DNA from 2 places in the Tatumella sp. UBA2305 genome. Region 1 is predicted to be linked to the other one. Evidence: predicted binding sites of a transcription regulator. Region 1 holds the regulator's gene; the other holds the start of a gene.
The links. The regulator CRP, encoded in region 1, controls carbon source genes, mostly activating them, when cyclic AMP is high. The targets are predictions, from matches to a motif close to ATGTGANNNNNNTCACAT.
Positions count from the first base shown of each region.

Region 1 (7,303 bases):
TTGATGAAATCATGGGAATCCGACATAAAACCCTGGCAGTCGAGGGAGTTCAGTTTCATCCTGAAAGCATTATGAGTGAGCAGGGTGTAGAATTATTGAAAAACTTCGTTAATCAGGCCGGTTAATGTTTGCCTTTACCTGATTTTTTATGCATATTTTTTGACTGGTTATTTAATTTAACAGACACGACAATCAGGCGGGATATTCAATGGCAAAAGAGACGATGGCAGTAAACCGGGAAACATTTGATCAGGTGATTTTGCCTGTTTATGCGCCAGCTCAGTTTGTCCCTGTCAGGGGTAAAGGCAGCCGCGTGTGGGACCAGCAGGGAAAAGAGTATGTTGATTTTTCCGGCGGGATTGCGGTAACGGCATTAGGCCACTGCCATCCGGCATTGGTTGAAACGTTGAAAACCCAGGGTGAAACTCTGTGGCACACCAGTAATGTTTTCACCAATGAGCCAGCTTTACGACTGGCAAGTAAGCTGATTGCCGCAACTTTTGCTGAGCGGGTCTTTTTTGCCAATTCTGGTGCTGAAGCGAATGAAGCGGCATTTAAACTAGCCCGTTACTATTCATCAGTGCGTCACAGCCCTTACAAAACAAAAATTATCGCTTTCCATCACGCTTTTCATGGTCGTACCTTGTTTACGGTATCGGTCGGCGGTCAGCCGAAGTATTCTGATGGTTTCGGGCCTAAACCGGCAGACATTGTACATGTTCCTTTTAATGACCTGGAGGCAGTGAAAGCGGTGATGGATGATCATACCTGTGCGGTCGTGCTGGAACCCATCCAGGGCGAAGGGGGGATCACACCAGCCACGCCTGAGTTTATGCAGGGATTGCGTGCGCTCTGTGACCAATATCAGGCATTGTTAGTCCTGGATGAAGTGCAAAGCGGAATGGGTCGTAGTGGTAAACTCTTCGCTTATGAACACTATGGAGTTACGCCTGATATTCTGACCACTGCCAAAGCATTAGGCGGCGGATTCCCTGTCAGCGCAATGCTGACTACTGAAGAGATTGCCTCAGCAATGTCTCCGGGAACTCACGGAACGACATACGGAGGTAACCCTCTGGCGTGTGCCATTGCTGAAACTGCATTGGATACCATAAACACACCAGAAGTGCTGGAAGGAATTGAACAGCGTCGTCAGTGGTTTGTTGAAGAACTTGAAAAAATTAATCAACGTTTCTCTGTCTTCAGCGAAATCCGCGGCAAGGGTTTACTGATTGGTGCCGCACTGAAAGAAGAGTTTCAGTCGAAGGCCCGTGATTTGCTGCATGCTGCAGCAGATGAGGGAGTAATGATCCTGACTGCCGGTACCGGGGTTATTCGCTTTGCACCGTCCCTGGTGATCCCTGAACAGGATGTCCGTGAGGGAATGTCCCGTCTGGCAAAAGCTGCCGAAAAGATATTTGCCTAAACTAGTCTCTGTTGGCAGCCTTTGGGCTGCCATTATTGTTATGTTCAGGGTGGGTATTTTTACTTATCAGCCACTGACCGTGACGGGGACGCTGACGCCAGACGATAGACGAAATAGTTTTCATCACTTTAAGATGGCTCAAGATCTGATCCAGCTGTCTTTCCATAATAGTGACCGGGCCGAGGGGAATTTTGTCCGGTGCATCCATGACAAAATTACTGTGATCCTCATCATTCTGGTAACGGAGCCGTTGTTGACACTGTTGCAGTGCTATTTCACAGGATTCCAGATAGCGCTGAGCAAGATTCGGAGTCAGCATGGTATGTTCACGGGCAAGTGTGGTCAGTACATTGATATGCTCAACGATGAACTGGCTATGCGTTACCCACAGGCGCATTTCACTCAGGTATTCGTTATCAAAGCCGGGTTCCTGCATGGCCTGATTCAGCGAATTAAACAGGGCATTATGCCGCTGGTTGGCTTTTATTCTGATATTTTCCAGCACATCGGCAGTTTGTTCAGGTCCAAGCAGGATTTGTAAGGCGGTCTGGTAGGTCTCCAGCACATCCTGAGCATTTTTACGTAATAACGCACTTTGCCATTGTGGCCATAGCCAAACCATCCCGGCAAAGGCAATCAGGCAGCCCATCAGCGTATCCAGCAGCCGGGGAACCAGGAAATTCACCCCATTCAGTGATAATAACTGCAGGCTGTATACCGCGGTCACGGTAAAACCAATCGTCGCCCATCCGTAATACTGGCGTGAGAAAAGATAGCTGAACAGTGTAATCACCAGCATCGTGAGCAGGATGACCGGTTCCGGGGTAGATAGCTTCAATGATAAGGCCGCAATAATAAGCCCGGCAAATGTGCCAAGGGCACGGTGTTGGATTCGTACCCGGGTGGCGATATAACCATTCTGGCTGACCAGAATAATGGTCATCAGTACCCAGTAAGGTTTTGGCATATTCAGCGACAGGGCCAACATACTGGCTGCCATCAGCATCACGGAGAAACGTCCTGCAGTACGCAGAGCCGTCGATTTAAATGACAAATAGCTGCGTAACGCCGGCCAAAAAGGTAAACGACGCTGAGTATCTGCCATAATATCACGGCGATAAAGCGGCATCCCTGATTGCAGCACTTTGGCTATTTTACTGAAGTGATAAGAGTAAAATTGTCCGACAGGATTGTCAGGATACCGACGGGCGATATTCTGTAACTCTTCCAGGGATTCACTCATCGAAAACTTGCCGGGTATCTGGTGATACAGGATATTGTCCGCTGTCTTTCTTAACTGCTCAGCCACCTGCCCGGCATTACGCTTGATTATGTCCGCTGACTGGCTTTTTTCCACCAGTTCCCTGACATCTTTGCTCTGGCTAAGAGTGACAGAAATGTGTTCCTGCAAATCTTCGGCCATCATAAATGTCCGGATTAAATAGCGTTCGCGGCTGTTTTTTTCCGCCGAAAGCATATGAATTTGCTGATAGCCAGTATTTATCAGATCGACAACTTTTTGTTGATAATTCAACAGTTCGGGCAGCGATTTATCATAATCGTTACTGCTGAGTAGTGCGTATTTCGCTTCACAATAGTTAGCCAGTGCACGGTACAGCAGGCTAAGAGTTTCCCGCAGCGGCTGATCTTTTGACAGTCTGAACCAATACCAGTTAAACAGTCCATACCATAATGTTCCGCCGCCATATAATAGTGGCGGGCCCCATACCGGCATTCTTCCAGCCAGACTGAGCGTAAAAGTCATGGCGATCAACGCACCCGGCAACAGACGGCCATGTAATGGACTGATTTCGCCGCAAACACCAATCAGCAGAGGTAAAATTCCGACAATAAATGGTAGTGGGACATTATGTTGCAACAACCATTGCAGCAGAAAGCTGCTGAAGGCAAACAACGATCCACCAATAATAATGCGCTTAAAAAAATGACGGTGCGGAGTGTCCAGCCCGGAAAGATTACAGCATGCGGGAACCAGCGAGAAGAGCAGCCCTTTTTGCAGATCTCCCGCCAGCCAGCTAATCGCAACGGGTAGACAGAGGACCAGCGTTTGACGCAGTGCGTAATTGACTTCCGGATGATAAATAATTCTGCGCCACATCAGATACAACCGCAGGTAGACAGTAAAACGGAACACGGCAGGGGCCTGCCGTGCATATCACAAATTAACGGGTGCCGTAGACGACGATCGTTTTTCCATGCGCGGAGATGAGATTCTGATCTTCCAGCATTTTAAGAATACGTCCTACTGTTTCGCGGGAGCAGCCGACGATTTGGCCAATTTCCTGACGGGTAATTTTAATCTGCATTCCATCCGGGTGAGTCATAGCATCCGGCTGTCGTGCCAGGTTAAGTAGCGTCTGAGCGATACGGCCAGTCACGTCAAGGAAGGCCAGGTTGCCTACTTTTTCAGAAGTGACCTGCAGGCGCCGGGCCATCTGAGATGACAAGCGCATTAAAATTTCGGGATTGACCTGGATGAGCTGGCGAAATTTCTTGTATGAAATTTCCGCAACTTCACATGCCACTTTGGCACGTACCCAGGCGCTTCGTTCCTGACCTTCCTCAAATAATCCCAACTCTCCAATGAAATCGCCCTGATTCAGATAAGAGAGGATCATCTCCTTTCCTTCTTCATCTTTAATCAGAACTGCGACGGAGCCCTTAACAATGTAGTAAAGGGTTTCCGCTTTCTCACCCTGATGGATAAGTGTGCTCTTGGAGGGGTATTTGTGAATATGACAATGGGACAGGAACCATTCTAATGTAGGGTCTGTTTGTGGTTTACCAAGAACCATTCTCTTCTATCCTCTGTTGTAATCGTGCCGGAAACACAGGGGGTAAGCTCCTGTGGGGCGCTGAAATCATAGGGCATTTTCGGCTGGCATTCACGACAATCAGTCAGGCTCCTTTCTGACGATCCTGCTCGTTTAGCCATAGTTGTCATCGGGTAAAAAAACTCTACCCTCTGTTTGTAGCACACCCTGACGAAACTGTCTCCTGTTGTCTTGTCTGACTTTTGTCATTTGGGGCAGATTGCTGTTTATACTCTGAAGGAGTAATCTGGCGGAAATTTTAACAATTGAGAGTGAGCATAATGCAGGCACGTGTGAAATGGGTCGAAGGACTGAACTTTATCGGGGAGTCTGCGTCCGGACACCAGGTTCTGATGGATGGAAACTCAGGCGATAAGGCACCCAGTCCGATGGAAATGGTCCTTATGGCAACCGGAAGTTGCAGTGCCATTGACGTGGTCTCTATTCTGCAGAAAGGCCGCCATGAGGTTGCTGATTGTGAGGTCAGGCTGACTTCTGAACGTCGTGAAGAAGCTCCTCGCTTGTTTACCCATATCAATCTGCATTTTATTGTCAGCGGCCATAATCTTTCGGATAACGTCGTTGAACGGGCAGTAACGCTATCTGCAGAAAAGTATTGTTCCGTATCTTTAATGTTGGGTAAAGGAGTGAACATTACCCATAGTTTTGAAGTGATTAATCGCTAACAAGGCGGTCACGGGTGCCAGGTAGCACCCGTGACCTTAGTTGAGGCAACGCTCTTCCATGAGTCGTTTGACCAGGGGAGTCATAATCAATTCCATGGCCAGCCCCATTTTCCCGCCAGGCACCACCAGTGTATTGATATGTGAAATAAACGAACCCTGGATCATGGCCAGTAAATAGGGAAAGTTAATTTCTTCCAGACCACGAAAATGGATCACGACAAAACTTTCATCCAGTGAAGGGATGGTTTTGGCGGCGAAAGGATTAGACGTATCGACAGTCGGTACCCGCTGGAAATTGATGTGGGTGCGTGAGAACTGTGGAGTGATGTAATTAATATAATCATCCATTGAGCGTACCACTGAATCCATCACTGCTTCTCTGGAGTGGCTTCGTTCACGCATATCCCTGACAAGTTTCTGAATCCATTCCAGGTTCACGATAGGCACTACGCCTACCATCAGGTCCACTTTATCGGCAACGTTATGCTGTTCAGTGACAATTCCACCGTGTAAACCTTCATAAAACAGCACGTCCGTATTGTCCGGCAGTGGCTGCCAGGGAGTAAATGTTCCGGGGACCTGTTTCCAGGGCACCGCTTCATCATAGGTGTGCAGATATTTTCGTGAACGGCCGGTACCCTGCAGGCCGTACTCGTTAAAGGTCTGTTCCAGCAATGAGAAGTCGTTCGCCTCGGGGCCGAAGTAACTGATATGTCGCCCTAAGTCACGGGCTTTGCGGATGGCAACATCCATTTCTGGTCTGCTGTAGCGGTGAAAGCTGTCACCTTCCAGCTCAGCGGCATGAATGTTGAGTTGCTGGAATATTTTACGGAAGGCAAGGCTGGTCGTTGTGGTACCGGCCCCGCTGGATCCGGTCACAGCAATAATAGGATGTCTGGCGGACATGAAAATTTGCTCCCTGGACCGATACGGCTGACAGCATTGTTAGCATGTCTGGCAGCGTGTGTCATCTGTCAGTAAGGAGAAGTTACTACTCAGCCCTGAAATCACTGGCAGGCATCAGAGTTACAGATTCATGTAATTCTGACCAAACGACGACAATTTTCCCTGCACTCAATTGCTGACGAATATCCGCTGTTTTTTCAGCCAGTGTACGCTCATATTCGCCATAATCGGTGCCTTCTCTGAGCACAAAGGACTCGATCAGGTTATCCAGGGTTTCAGGGGAGATTTGTTGCCAGGGAATGATCACGATTATTTATCCAGCCAGGTTGAAAGCCATTGCGGAATGCGTTGTTCAAGCCACATGACCGGACGAGTCAGAGATCCTCCGACAAAGCCAACGTGCCCACCATATGGGGACAACTGATAAGTGATGCTCGGCGACAGATGTTCCGGATTAGGTATCACATCCGGCACCATGAATGGATCATCCTCAGCGTGAATGATCAGCATTGGTTTTTCGACACCAGATAACAGAGGCATGCCACTCGCACGACGATAGTAGTCAGTAGCGTCTATGAAACCATGATTTTTTGACGTGATTTCATCATCAAACTCCCGCAACCGGTGAATCTTATTCAGTCTTTCGGCGGTGATATCCAGTAACCCTGGATAAGCTTTAAGTTTCCGGCGAACGTTCTTTTTCATCTGTGTCAGAAGGTAGAACTGGTAGAAGCGCGAAAACCCTTGTTCCAGCTTAAAGCTACAGGGCTCTAACATCAGCGGAGCGGAAACAATGACGCCGGCGTCCAGCAGGCAGTCGTTGCCCTGTGAACCCATCATGCAGGCCAGCATATTACCGCCCAGAGAAAAGCCGGTGGCGGCGGTCGGAACCTGCCCCATAGTCTGCCTCATCCAGCGTAAGAAATAGCTGGCATCGGCAAAATCTCCGGAGTGGTAATTCTGTTTCCGACGATTGGATTCACCGCTGCAACCCCGAAAATGCATTACCACACCGAGCCAGCCGCGTTTCTGAAATGAGGACAGTAATCCGTGCGCATAAGGACTGTTAACGCTTCCTTCAAGTCCATGAAAAATAACCGCCCGCGATTTATGCAGAGCATGTTGCGGGTTTTCGCTCCAGGCAAGATCAACAAAATCACCATCAGGTAATTCAAGCCTCTGCCAGTAGGGTTTTATCCGCACAATACGTCGCAGGATCCTTGGCAGAAGAGTCTGAATATGAGGGTTTTTCAACTGAGGAATAGGTGTAAATTCCTCCGCTGCGTTACGACAAATTTTCATACCGTCGGGTCTTGTCTGATCCATAACTCACTGTATAGTTTCAAAGGTTAATTTAATCCTGAGACAGGAATGGTGTCACGCATGGAAATGGGATTATTTCTCTCGTTACTTGGCTTTCTTTGGGTCGCGGCAATAACACCAGGCCCTAA
Region 1 covers NZ_DDVT01000018.1:171,901-179,203, forward strand. Annotated here, with positions in the region: gene B3Z23_RS11795 (anthranilate synthase component II) at 1-125, shown strand, start outside; gene argD (bifunctional acetylornithine/succinyldiaminopimelate transaminase) at 209-1,426, shown strand; gene B3Z23_RS11805 (YccS/YhfK family putative transporter) at 1,428-3,545, opposite strand; gene crp (cAMP-activated global transcriptional regulator CRP) at 3,610-4,242, opposite strand; gene B3Z23_RS11815 (OsmC family protein) at 4,542-4,946, shown strand; gene B3Z23_RS11820 (phosphoribulokinase) at 4,983-5,852, opposite strand; gene B3Z23_RS11825 (YheU family protein) at 5,938-6,159, opposite strand; gene B3Z23_RS11830 (hydrolase) at 6,162-7,178, opposite strand; gene B3Z23_RS11835 (LysE family translocator) at 7,236-7,303, shown strand, end outside.

Region 2 (7,303 bases), on a different contig from region 1:
GCCGGATAACCCGGGCCATTTTCCGGGATTTCAGGCACTGCCGGAATAGGCACCAGTGGACCCAGGAAACGCGGCTCACTGCGGAAAATGTACAGGTCAGCCAGAGCAGCCAGCCGGGCTCCGACTTCGCGGATCCGGATACCCAGCATATTTTTTGGCGACGGAACGGCGTAGCACTGGGCCTGAATTCCCTGGTGCATCGCAATAAACAGCGCACGTTCGCAGTGAAAACGCTGGGTGATAATAATAAAATCGTTAGTATCAAATACCTTACGGGTGCGGATGATCGAATCCAGCGTACGGAAGCCGGCATAGTCCAGCACGATATCGGACGGGTCGACACCTTCCTTAATCAAATCTTTGCGCATGGTGCGGGGTTCATTATAACTTTGTAGCGCATTATCCCCGCTTAATAGCAGGTAATTCACCTTTCCGCTATTATAGGCATTCAGTGCGCCCTGAATACGATACAGATAATACTGATTCGGCTCACCTCCGCGGTAATACTTGGAGGTGCCGAGTACCACGCCCACTTCACGATGGGGTAAGTCACTGATGTTTTCGTAAATATAAGGCGCAGTTTTCCAGCTGATCCATCGATCAAGACCCAATGCAGTGATCCCTGCCAGCAGGATCAGGCAACAGATAATGGTTAAGATGCGTTTCAGCATGCGGCCTTATGACTCACTGGTTGATAGTTGAAAGTGACCCAAGGGTACTTGAGCCACTTGCGACAGGCAAGACTGATGTGTGACCCGACGAAAGACACGCGCTATTACCGGGTCACGGACATCAGATGGATGTACGGCGGTAATGGCGGTACTGAGGTTTCCAGAAATTATCTTCTACTGCCTGAGTCAGGACTTCTTCAGAGGTTTCTATAGCAACGCCTGCCGCCTGGGCGGCTTTAGCCACCTCAATGGCAATGTAGCGGGATACCTGCTGAATATCTTTCAGTTCCGGTAAGACCGGGCCTTCACCTTTGGTAGCCAGTGGAGAACAATCTGCCAGTGCACGGCTGGCGCTCATAAGCATGGAGTCGGTGATCCGGCTGGCTTTTGAGGCGATAACACCCAGTCCGATACCCGGGAAGATATAGGCATTATTACACTGGGCAATCGGGTAGGTTTTATCTTTCCAGCTGACCGGCGCGAACGGGCTTCCGGTAGCGACCAGTGCGGCACCTTCCGTCCAGGCGATCAGGTCTGCCGGGACTGCTTCAACACGGGATGTCGGGTTAGACAACGGCATAATGATAGGGCGAGGGCAGTGGCTGTGCATTTCACGGATAATTTCTTCTGTGAACAGTCCCGGCTGACCAGAAACCCCGACTAATACCGTCGGCTTCGCATTGCGGACTACATCCAGCAGCGAAATTGCGTCATTTTCTACCTGCCAGCCAGCCACATCCTCAGATGCCTGGATCAGACGGGTCTGGAAAGGCAACAGATTAGGTAGCTTATCGGTCAGTAAACCATAACGGTCGACCATCATCACCCGGCGACGGGCTTCAGCATCGCTAAGACCTTCGGCTTTCATTTCAATTATGATCTGCTCGGCAATCCCACACCCGGCAGAACCAGCGCCCAGGAAAACCACAGTCTGGTCAGAAATCTTGCCACCTGCAGCACGACTGGCGGCGATCAGCGTTCCCACAGCGACTGCTGCGGTGCCCTGAATATCATCGTTAAAACAGCACAGTTCATCACGGTATTGTTCCAGCAACGGCATGGCATTTTTCTGAGCAAAATCTTCAAACTGCAGCAGAACATTGGGCCAGCGACGTTTTACCGCAGAGATAAATTCATGAATAAATTCTGCATATTCCTCGCCCCCAATCCTTGGGTTGCGCCAGCCCATATACAACGGATCGTTTAGCAACTGCTGGTTATTGGTTCCGACATCCAGCGCGACAGGCAGCGTGTATGCCGGGCTGATACCCCCACAGGCGGTATACAGAGATAATTTGCCGATAGGGATCCCCATTCCGCCGATCCCCAGGTCACCCAGTCCGAGGATCCTTTCTCCATCGGTAACAACAATGACTTTGACGTTCTGTTTGGTCGCATTTTGCAGCATATCTTCGATATGCTCACGGTTGGGATAAGAAATAAATACCCCACGGGCGCGGCGGTAGATCTCGGAAAAGTGTTCGCAAGCGGCGCCTACCGTCGGGGTATAAATGATAGGCATGACTTCTTCAAGGTGGTCATCCAGCAGGCGGTAAAACAGGGTTTCATTCGTGTCCTGAATATTTCGCAGATAAACGTGCTTATCGTTGTTATTCTTGAACTCCTGAAACTGATGCCAGGCACGCTCAGCCTGTTCCTCGATGGTTTCCACGGTTTCCGGCAGCAGACCATTAAGATTAAATTCGTTACGCTCTTCCCGTGTAAAGGCACTGCCTTTGTTAAGTAACGGAAATTCCAGAAGAATAGGACCCGCGTAAGGGATGTATAACGGGCGTTTGCTTTCGTAGTCGAGTTCCATGTCGTGCATGCTCCTCAGAATAGACTCCGGTGACCGCACAGTGTCACCAAAGGTGTCAGTGTCTGACAAAAATATAGCGTTAACCGCCGAATGATAAGTATAAAAGATCAATAAATTGTTAATGATGACGCAAATTTAACCAACAACATTCAGGGCGCTGTCTGCAGAGCGACCACCAGCAGCTGGTGGCAACCCAGATCCTCGAGTGTTGCACGGGTAGCTCTGTGCTGACTCAGTTTGGCTCCGGCGTTTTCAGCCAGTACGGCCTGACGAATGGCAAGACAATCTCCGCCCTGTAAATTCATTAAAATCAGTGCAGATTGTAGCGGCGGTAACGACGGGTTATAGGCGGCATTTTCGGCGTAGCGTCCGGCGTAAACGGTACCTTCATCACTTAACAGAGCAACGCCACTGTAAGCGCCGGAATAGGGGGCATAGCTGGCAGCAGCTGCCTGAATCGCGGCATTGATCAGGGGATCCTGATGGCCGACAAAAGATTGTGTATCTTCATCCATCAGTACCTGACTAATTTGCAAATCAGCAGGACCGAAGGCTTCCGGCAGATATTCAGCCAGAGTCCGCGGCGGCCGGCCGGGCAGACATACCTGCAGCAATCCTCCGCTGTTAAGTTCGTTCATAAATTGCCGGCAATGCCCGCAGGGGGTGTAGTTGACCGTAATGGCGTTCAGTCGCTTTTCTCCGGAGAGCCAGGCATGAGTCACTGCACACTGTTCTGCATGAATGGTTTGTTGTAAAGGAGCGCCGCTAAACTCCATATTGGCCCCAAAGTACCAGTGACCACTAATGCCGCGTGCGATGGCCCCGACATTGAATTCAGATAACGGCGTCAGCGCACAACTGGCGGCCAGAGGCAACAGCGCAAGAGCCAGTGCATTTTCATCTAAGTCGCTGCGAGCCATGAGCCGTGAGATAGTTTGCGGATCAAGGGTAGCCTTAAATTGTGGGCTGTCGATGAGCGGCAATAATTCCTGCTGCAAGGTGGCATCGAGGTTCGCAAAAGCGGATCTGTATCGTGGGTGCATACCATGCCTCATTCAATGAACCTAAGTTGGGTAGGTTTTTATATGTGATCTCTGTCAAATGTACAATGTAACCGTCAGTTTTGATTACAACTATGCGGGACCTGTCGCAAAGTTACCCGCTGGTCAACCTGGCCTGAGGTAACAATAAAAATCTCAAAGAAAAAAAGCCGGCGAAGACCGGCTTTTAATCAACAGATGAGGCTGGTTGGGTTAGCGTACCGGCATTCCCGGTTGAGCGCCGCTGTCAGCAGAGAGGATAAACAGATCTTTGCCACCCTGACCGGCTGACAGTACCATCCCTTCGGAAACACCAAAGCGCATTTTACGTGGTGCGAGGTTGGCCACGATAATGGTCAGTCGTCCCACCAGAACTGACGGGTCAGGATAGGCTGCACGAATTCCGGAGAAAATCTGCCGTTTCTCACCTCCGACATCCAGCATCAGACGTAAGAGTTTATCAGACCCTTCGACCAGTTCTGCTTGTTCAATCAGAGCAACACGCATATCCACTTTGGAAAAATCATCAATGCCTATCACGCCTTCCGTCTGCTCTTCAGCCTTTTTAGCCGCTTTTTCGGTGGCGACTGAAGCTTTTTTATCCGCCTTAGCGGTGACCGGGGCAGGTGTCTGTGCGGCGTCTTCTTTCGATGCATCCACCAGGGCTGCCACCTTCGCCATTTCGATACGCTGGTAGAGCGCTTTAAATGGCGCAACGGTATGACCTGTCAGTGGTTGTGCCACGCTGTCCCAGGTCAGTTCACTGTTCAGGAAGGCTTCAGTCCGCTGAGCCAGTTCCGGCAACACCGGTTTGAGCCAGGTCATCAGAATACGGAACAGGTGAATACCCATTGAGCAGATAGCCTGCAGATCAGCCTCACGGCCTTCCTGTTTGGCGACGACCCACGGGGCCTGCTCATCCACATAGCGGTTTGCCAGGTCTGCCAGGGACATAATTTCGCGGATAGCGCGGCTATACTCACGGCTTTCCCAGGCATCGCCAATTTTTTCACTGGCATCAACAAAGGTCTGGTACAGCGCCGGGTCGGCCAGATGATCAGACAGTTTTCCGTTAAAACGTTTAGTAATAAATCCGGCATTACGAGACGCCAGGTTAACGACTTTATTGACAATATCTGCATTAACCCGCTGTACGAAATCTTCCAGATTCAGGTCAATATCATCAATACGTGAAGAGAGCTTGGCGGCATAGTAGTAACGCAGGCTGTCGGCGTCCAGGTGTCGTAACCAGGTACTGGCTTTAATAAATGTCCCGCGGGATTTAGACATTTTGGCACCGTTTACCGTAACGTAACCATGAACAAACAGGTTGTCAGGTTTACGGTACCCGCTGCCTTCCAGCATCGCCGGCCAGAACAGGCTATGGAAATAGACGATATCCTTTCCGATAAAGTGATACAGCTCAGTCGTCGAGTCTTTTTTCCAGTACTCCTCGAAATCGATATCACCCCGTTTGTCACACAGATTCTTAAACGATCCCATATAACCGATAGGCGCATCCAGCCAGACATAGAAATACTTGCCCGGAGCATCCGGAATCTCGAAACCGAAATACGGCGCATCACGCGAAATATCCCATTGTTGCAGACCGGAGTCGAACCACTCCTGCATCTTATTCGCGACCTGTTCCTGCAATGCCCCGGAGCGGGTCCAGGTCTGCAACATGGCGGAAAATGAGGGCAAATCAAAGAAGAAATGCTCAGAATCACGCATTACCGGAGTCGAACCGGAAATCACTGACTTAGGTTCAATCAGTTCAGTCGGGCTGTACGTTGCCCCGCAGACTTCGCAATTATCGCCGTACTGGTCAGGTGTTTTACACTTCGGACAGGTTCCTTTGACAAAACGGTCCGGCAAAAACATCCCTTTTTCCGGGTCATAAAGCTGAGAAATGGTACGGTTTTTAATAAAACCGTTTTGTTTTAGGCGACCATAAATTTGTTCAGACAGTACGCGGTTTTCTTCACTGTGAGTAGAGTGATAATTGTCATAACTGATGTTAAACCCGGCGAAATCTGTCTGATGTTCCCGGCTCATCTCACCAATCATTTGCTCCGGGGTAACCCCGAGTTGCTGTGCTTTCAGCATGATAGGTGTACCGTGGGCGTCGTCAGCACAAATAAACCACAGGGTATTGCCACGCATTCGCTGGTAACGTACCCAGATATCTGCCTGGATGTGTTCCAGCATATGCCCGAGATGGATTGATCCATTGGCGTACGGCAGAGCGCACGTTACCATTATTTTTTTAGCGAGCTGATTCATAGTTTGCGTAGCTTTCTGTTGGTTTGAAAATGAGTTCTGAATGGTAACCGAAGGCACCGTTAACGTAAACAAGCGCTGGGGGATAATGGCAGGATCGCAGGCCACAGGAGCGATCTGTTACACTAGCGGTTGAACAGCGGTTTATTGTGCGTTGTGGTTACCACGTAATCTGTCAGAAGGAGAAGGGATGATGTCAGATTCCCGTCAGCAATATTCACCGGAAGCCCTGTATCAGCAGGTGAGCGCCGTCGTACAACGCTTTGTACATCCGACCCTGCAACAGGATCTGGTCCGGCTGAATGCTGTGCATCATGTGGCGCTGCTGGACAACGTATTACATATCGAACTGGTGATGCCGTTTGCCTGGCAGTCCGGGTTTGAGGCATTACAGCAGGCGGTGAACGCCGAATTGCAACAGCTGTCAGGAGCCTCTCGCGTCGAGTGGCGACTGACCCACGACATCGCCACCCTGAAGCGGGTGAAAAATCTTCCTTCGGGGCACGGCGTAAAAAATATTATTGCAGTCAGCTCAGGCAAAGGGGGGGTAGGAAAGTCCTCGACAGCCATCAATCTGGCGCTGGCGCTGATGGCTGAAGGGGCCCGTGTGGGATTACTGGATGCCGATATTTATGGGCCATCAATACCTTTAATGATTGGGACGGAAGAGAGGCGGCCTTCCTCACCTGACGGCAAACATATGGCTCCTGTTATGGCTCACGGGCTGGCCACCAACTCGATAGGTTATCTGGTCACCGAAGATAATGCGATGGTCTGGCGCGGGCCGATGGCCAGTAAAGCATTGTTGCAATTACTTAACGAAACCCTGTGGCCCGAACTCGATTATCTGGTTATTGATATGCCTCCCGGCACAGGGGATATCCAGCTGACACTGGCGCAGAATATACCGGTAACGGCGGCGATGGTGGTGACCACGCCCCAGGATGTGGCACTGCTCGATGCCCGTAAAGGCATCGTGATGTTTAATAAAGTCGATGTCCCGGTACTGGGTGTGGTGGAAAATATGAGTGTTCATATTTGTAGCCAGTGTGGTTTTCATGAGCCAATTTTTGGCACCGGCGGTGCGGAAAAACTGTCTGAAGATTACGGTATCGAATTGTTGGGACAGATCCCGCTGCATATTTCATTACGTGAAGATCTGGATGCCGGAGAACCCACAGTCATCCGGCAACCGGACAGTGAATTTACTCAACTTTATCGCCGGATGGCTTCGACGGTGGCGGCGAAACTCTACTGGCAGGGTAAAGTGATCCCCGCGGATATCAGTTTCCGCGCCCTGTAATTCTGGTGTCTGCGTCATCATTGTCAACGCGGTGATGACGCGGATAGTGCATCAGAATATAGGGACCTTCTTCCGATTCTCCGCAGGCAATGTCCTCCCAGCCATGTTGCAGGTAAAACTGGTGGGCAGCATGATTTTTGGCCATGCATTTCAGACTGCCGGTCGTTGTAAACTGTTGCTGTACCTG
Region 2 covers NZ_DDVT01000012.1:126,273-133,575, reverse strand. Annotated here, with positions in the region: gene sanA (outer membrane permeability protein SanA) at 1-671, opposite strand, end outside; gene B3Z23_RS05620 (NAD-dependent malic enzyme) at 793-2,490, opposite strand; gene cdd (cytidine deaminase) at 2,640-3,533, opposite strand; gene metG (methionine--tRNA ligase) at 3,744-5,816, opposite strand; gene apbC (iron-sulfur cluster carrier protein ApbC) at 6,004-7,116, shown strand; gene B3Z23_RS05600 (GNAT family N-acetyltransferase) at 7,097-7,303, opposite strand, start outside.
Region 2: a site for CRP is predicted at 3,576-3,593, ahead of cdd (cytidine deaminase). Genes of this name have one in related genera too.